One region of the Bacillus sp. LH1 genome, then DNA from elsewhere that is predicted to be linked to it. Evidence: predicted binding sites of a transcription regulator. Region 1 holds the regulator's gene; the other holds the start of a gene.
What was found. The regulator LexA, encoded in region 1, represses DNA repair genes until DNA is damaged. The targets are predictions, from matches to a motif close to CGAACATATGTTCG.
Positions count from the first base shown of each region.

Region 1 (3,428 bases):
CTCTTAATATGAATGAAGAATATGACGTTGTAATGAATAATTATCGTGCAAGTGGCGGGGGAAATTTCTTTATGTTTCAAAACAAACCGGTAGTAAAAGATATACCCACAGATATGTCTGAACTTATCGCTAATTATATATTGGAACATAAAACGATAGAAGCAACAGTTAATAACAACTGGAAAGTTATTAAATAACGATTTTTACATATAAAAAAGATGGGCTTCGCCCATCTTTTAATTTAATTTTGCATTATCTTGCTTTTTTAAAGCTTTTAATTTCGTCGGTGTAACATCTGTACCTTCTTCGTTAACAACTTTAATACCTTTAAGTTCGTTTAACATATTTTGACGAAATCCTTTTAAATATTGTTCACGTAGCGATTGACGCTCACGTTGCTCTTCTTCAGTTAAACCTTCAGCTTTTGCTTTTTTCGCTAAGAAGTTAATGCGTTCAACGAGTTCGTGATTAATCATCTCGAATCCCCCTTCTAATCAAAACTGATTATTATCATACAATAGTTACTCTTCTTTATCAAGCAATTGCTTCGTATACTCTACATATCTACGATGTACAGTCGCCTTTGAAACATTATGACCAAATCCACGTAATGTTGCTGCAATTTCTTCAAACGTGAGTTCACTTTTTCGCAAACGTACAATTTCCTCAATTGGCACTTCTTTTTTCTCTCTTCCTACACTTAAATGACGATTTTTTAAATTTTTTTCTGGACGATAACCTTTTTCTACTGCACGTTGCATACCTCGTTTAATTTTCAAATTATGAATCTTTCTTTGATATTCTTCAACAATACCAATAATATCTAATACCATTGAATCAGAATCCGACAATTGTAATTCACCATTATGTGTATGCGTATATACTTTTATGCCTTCTTTATGTAAACAATGCATTAACGCGATCTTCGCATTTCCTCTACCAAGACGCGTTTCATCTTGTATAAGTAACACATCAATTTGTTCGTCTCGAATTGTATCCAACACCTCTAATATACCGTCACGTTCAATTGTATATCCACTAGCCTGCTCTTCAATCACCTTAGTAACATTCATTTGATAGCGCTCAGCTAAATGCAATAATTCATCTTTTTGACGTAATAATGATGTTTCTTGCGCTTCTTTCGTTGTACTCACACGTGCATAAATAATTGCATTCATTTTGAACCCCTCTTTCTCCCTATTATTTCCCTATAGTGTAACATAAATCCGCCATTTGTTCGAACTTATGTTTGTAGAATGTTTTTTCACATGTTATACTTATTAATAAGAAAAATGAAAGAAAACGAGGTGTTAGAAAACATGGAAAAGTTAACGAAACGCCAGCAAGACATTCTCGACTTTATTAAGCTAAAAGTACAAGAAAAAGGATATCCACCTTCCGTACGTGAAATTGGTCAAGCAGTCGGCCTCGCTTCTAGTTCTACAGTGCACGGACATTTATCACGATTAGAAGAAAAAGGATACATTCGACGCGATCCAACAAAACCACGTGCCATTGAAATTTTAGGTGAAGACCGAATGGATACGGAAACACAATCTGTTATTCAAGTTCCAATTGTCGGAAAAGTCACTGCTGGGTTACCAATTACAGCGGTCGAAAGCGTAGAAGAACATTTCCCACTTCCAGCTAGTATTGTTGCTGGAGCAGACCAAGTGTTCATGTTACGTATTTCTGGAGATAGTATGATTGAAGCTGGTATTTTCGATGGAGATTTAGTTGTTGTTCGCCAACAGCAGTCTGCATATAATGGTGAAATTGTAGTCGCTTTAACAGAGGATAACGAAGCAACAGTTAAACGTTTCTATAAAGAAAAAGACCATTTCCGTCTACAACCAGAAAACTCTTCATTAGAACCTATCATTTTAAAACAAGTGTCAGTTATCGGGAAAGTAATTGGCGTATATCGTGATTTACATTAAAAATAACAAAAAGAAGATAATTACCGTATATAAATAAGGTAATTATCTTCTTTTTGTATTTTGATAGATTTCCATGCATTCTATTTCTTATTAACGAGTTTCAATCGTCACATCTCCCGCAGCCGTTTTACCGCTAATCTTTTTACTGCCATTTCCAATTGTTACATTTTTATTTTCTTCATTAAAAATTGTTACATCTCCAGCAGCACTTTGCCCAGTAATTACCGCATCTTGTGGTTTTTCCGATAAAGTAATATCTATATCTCCCGCAGTTGAACTGGCTTCTAGATTATACTTAGAATCATGATCTTGAATATTTATTTCCCCACTTGTTGTTTTTGCGGTCACTTTCCCTAATACCTTCTTAAAGTTCACCTCACCAGCTTTTGTCGATCCCTCCACATTCTTAGCCGTTACTTGTTTCAACTCTACTTCTCCAGCAAGTGTTCTAACACTTACGCTATCACTTTTCACATCACTCATTTCGATTTGTCCAGCAGATGAATTTACTTTTACATCTTGGTAAGAGCGTTCGGGCACAAGGAGAGTCAATTTAGACGTTTGAAACCTAAAATCGTAAAAAGAAAAATCAAATGAAGCACCTTTTTCTCTTTCCCCAATAATTTTTAATGTGTCACCATCTTCTGCGATACGAATCTCTTGTTTACGTACATCTCCCGATTGCTTTACATAAAAAGAAGAGTCAGGAGATTTTTGGACAATAATATCCCCGGCATCTAACTTAACTTCTATATTTTTTAATGTTTCGTTTTTAATTACATTTTCTTTATCGCCTTTTTCAGCAGTTTGTACTGCTTTTTCATATGTTTGGGAAATTCCTATTACTCCAATAATGATACAAGCGATAGCGATTAAAAATAGTTTTTTCATCATTTACTCTCCTTTTATCATTTTGAAGTTCCATATTACATATCGTACACACAATCTCTTAAACCACTTTGTACTATAAAAAGCGATAATACATAACAATAAACCTACCCCAACAAACGTTATACTAACGAAAAGATCCAACCATATAAAAGTACCCATAAATACTTTTCCAATAACGAAAAATGGTGTTACTACACTAGCAATACCACCGATCCAAAAAGAAAATATAAAAGCAATAATTGCGACTAACGGGCCTAACACAATAATAAAATTAAACAAACTAAGTCCAATCGCTGCCATAACAGCTCTTGTCACATTTGAAGTCGATGGATTTTTTTTCATTTCATCGAAGCGATACATCGCAAGTAATTCTTTCGCGATTACTTTCGGAGAACCAAGGCCCTGTATTATTTCCGATTCAGTTTTCCCCTCTTCTAGTCCAAACTGAAAGTGCTCTTCATAATCCAATAAAATATCTTGCCTCTCTTCCTCTGGTAACTTTCTAAGATAACTTGATAATTCTTTAAGAAACCCTTCTTTACTCATCCCATTCCACCCCTTCAATAATTTCTTGTACCCCTTTCGCAAAATCACGCC
Region 1 is NZ_CM175007.1:3,595,537-3,598,964, forward strand. It holds gene ACX9TM_RS18555 (bifunctional metallophosphatase/5'-nucleotidase) at 1-197, shown strand, start outside; gene ACX9TM_RS18560 (DUF896 domain-containing protein) at 237-476, opposite strand; gene ACX9TM_RS18565 (YneB family resolvase-like protein) at 522-1,178, opposite strand; gene lexA (transcriptional repressor LexA) at 1,320-1,940, shown strand; gene ACX9TM_RS18575 (DUF4097 family beta strand repeat-containing protein) at 2,031-2,834, opposite strand; gene ACX9TM_RS18580 (DUF1700 domain-containing protein) at 2,835-3,377, opposite strand; gene ACX9TM_RS18585 (PadR family transcriptional regulator) at 3,370-3,428, opposite strand, start outside.

Region 2 (3,428 bases), 720 kb from region 1:
CATAATATTCATCCCCTGCTTATTATGATTTCGCTGTCACATTAATTGTAACATATATATTGCAATTATCAATTTATAATTTACATAAAATAATTTGGATGAAAGAGGAAATAAAATATTTTTATAAACATGTTGCACTTATACTTTATTAATGTTATATTAGCAAAGCGATGAGCTAATTTACGTAAGACGAGAGATATGCTTAAGTGCTAAACACGCGAATGTGGTCGCCTGGTCTCTCGCCGTAAACGCATCAAGACGCCTGCTTTGCAGGCGTCTTTCATTTTATATAAAAGTAAATGATACATGCAGATGAGGTAAACCCTTATCTGCATTTTTTATTTTTCGAAAGAAATGTAATATGGATAAAACCCCCATTTCCGGAAAAACTACTAATGAAAGTATGATCTTGCCTAAAAGAGGTGAACGGAAATGAAATGGATACTGATTGCGATGCAAGCTTTCGTTATGATGTTTTGTTTCGTTTATGGAACGAATGTGAAGGCGGAAGGGCCAGTACCAGAAGTAACGAAAAAAGAACCTGAGGTTACAATTTTATTAGAGCGTATGTATGTTGATGGCGAAGTAAGCGAAGAAATACTTACAGAAAAAGTGACGGATTTAGAAAAGTTTTTACAGCAGTATAAAGAATGGCAGCTCGTTGATCGTGATGATGTACAAATTGTATTGCAAAAGAAAGTTGATGATATTTCTCCGTTATTGAAAACGAGCGGGTATTTTGGTGTTTCAGAGGAAGGGATATTACAAATTTTCAAAGGTGTACCGAAAAGTGATAATGCGATCCATTCTTTCTTTCAAATTGATATGAAAAAGCTTGAGAGCTATGAACGTGCGAAATTGAAACGTGGCATTCGTATTAAATCAAAAGAAGGTTTTGTGAAGACGATTGAAAAAATGAAGCAATACGCAGTTCAAAGTAAGAAAAAAAGCAGCTCATGGTGAGCTGCTTTTTTTTCTTATTTGTTTTTAGCTAAAATTTCTTTTGCGATTTCATCAATTAGCATATCTTTTCCGATTGGATTGAATGCTTTCGTATTGAAGACTTCATTTGATACTTCATATACGTGATTATTTTTAACTGCTTTATTGTCTTTCCAAACGGCACTGTTTTTGTAGTCTTCGTAAACTTTATCAGCTTCGCCGCCGAAGTTTACAATAAACATTTGGTCAGGCTGGAATGCAACTAGACCTTCTAGTGATACTTGCGCCATCGTTTGTTTTAAATCCGTACCTTTTGTTGCTGGAAGTTTTAAGTCATTAAAGATGATGTCACCGTATCCGAAGCTACCGTATACACGGAAGTTTTGTGGTGTAACTGCAACGAACATAAAGTTCTCATCTTTTGTTTTCTCTTTAATTTTTTTAGATAAAGAGTCTGCTTTCTTATCGTAGTCTGCAATCCATTTGTCTGCTTTCTTCTCTTCGTCAAATAGCTTACCTACTTCTTTAAACTTACCACGCCAGTCTTCTAAGTTTGTTTCTAGAACAACTGTAGGTGCAACCTTTTCTAGTTGATCATAAATTTTTAATTGACGGTTGTTTAAAATAATTAAGTCTGGTTTTAAAGCAGTAACAGCTTCTAAATCAACTTTAGGTGCCCAGTACCAACCTACTGCTTTTACTCCATCTAACTTGTCTGTTAAGTGATTTTGGATTTTATCTTTATATGTATTTGCTGTACCAACAGGTTTGTGTCCAAGAAGTAATAGTTCTTCTGTTGATCCAGATAAGTCAACAATTCTCTTTGGATTTACTGGAATTGTAGCTTCACCTTTAGCATGTTTTACAACTTTTGTTTTCGGTTGTTCTTTTGCCTTCGATTCTTCTTTTTGAGAAGAACAGCCAACGATAGAAAGAACAACGAGCATAATAGTAAATAAAATAAATAGCTTACGTTTCATCCTGATGTAACCCCTTTAATTAGTATTGATAATCATTATCGACTTCTGTATATTAAGGTGCTTTAACCTTTCTGTCAATGGAAAATAACAGAAGTTTCAAGTGGAGAACATTTGTTGGGGCAGTCTCGCTTTTCTATCATTAAATATGTTAAAATGGAATACATGATTTAAGAGGGAGAGATCGTATTTTGTTTGAATATGTTACAGGTTACGTGGAGTATGTAGGGCCGGAATATGTCGTAATTGATCATAATGGAATTGGTTATCAAATTTTCACACCAAATCCGTATGTATTTCAAAGAAGTAAGCAAGAAATCCGTGTCTATACATATCATTATGTGAGAGAAGATATTATGGCACTTTACGGGTTTAAAACACGTGAAGAGCGTTTATTATTTACAAAGTTGTTAGGCGTGTCTGGCATTGGGCCAAAAGGAGCTCTTGCAATTTTAGCTTCTGGTCAAACAGGACAGGTCGTTCAAGCGATTGAGCATGAAGATGAGAAGTTTTTAGTGAAATTCCCAGGCGTCGGAAAGAAAACAGCACGCCAAATGATTTTAGATTTAAAAGGAAAACTAGCAGATGTCGTACCAGGTGCATTTGTTGATTTATTCTCAGACACAGAACGTTTTGATGAGAAGAAAGGTTCATCAGCTGAGCTTGATGAGGCACTGGAAGCTCTCCGCGCACTTGGATACGCAGAACGCGAAGTTTCTCGTGTTGTACCAGAGTTATTAAAAGAATCATTAACGACGGATCAGTATATTAAAAAGGCACTTAGTCTTTTACTAAATGGTAAGAGGTGAGTATAATGGACGAACGTCTCCTTTCAGGGGAATCTGCATATGAAGATGCGGATTTAGAATATTCATTACGGCCACAGACGCTCCGTCAGTATATTGGCCAAGATAAAGCAAAACATAATTTAGAAGTATTTATTGAAGCGGCGAAAATGCGTGAAGAAACGTTAGATCACGTGCTTTTATATGGACCACCAGGTCTTGGTAAAACGACGCTTGCGAATATTATTGCCAATGAGATGGGCGTTAATGTTAGAACAACTTCAGGTCCCGCAATTGAAAGACCAGGAGATTTAGCTGCTGTATTAACAGCGCTTCAGCCAGGGGATGTATTATTTATTGATGAAATTCATCGTTTGCATAGATCAATTGAAGAAGTATTGTATCCTGCGATGGAAGACTTTTGCCTTGATATTGTAATTGGAAAAGGGCCTTCAGCACGTTCTGTACGCCTAGATTTACCGCCATTTACATTAGTTGGAGCAACAACACGTGCTGGAGCATTATCGGCACCGCTTCGTGACCGCTTCGGTGTACTTTCAAGGTTAGAGTACTACACAGTAGATCAGCTTTCTGCGATTGTTGAACGTACAGCAGAAGTATTTGAAGTTGAAATCGATTCGTTAGCTGCATTAGAAATTGCAAGACGTGCTCGTGGTACACCTCGTATTGCGAATCGTCTTTTAAGACGTGTACGTGATTTCGC
Region 2 is NZ_CM175007.1:4,311,318-4,314,745, reverse strand. It holds gene ACX9TM_RS22345 (hypothetical protein) at 1-3, opposite strand, end outside; gene ACX9TM_RS22340 (BofC C-terminal domain-containing protein) at 433-963, shown strand; gene ACX9TM_RS22335 (iron-hydroxamate ABC transporter substrate-binding protein) at 978-1,922, opposite strand; gene ruvA (Holliday junction DNA helicase RuvA) at 2,111-2,728, shown strand; gene ruvB (Holliday junction branch migration DNA helicase RuvB) at 2,734-3,428, shown strand, end outside.
Region 2: ruvA (Holliday junction DNA helicase RuvA) is a predicted target of LexA. The motif match lies at 2,027-2,040, and genes of this name have one in related genera.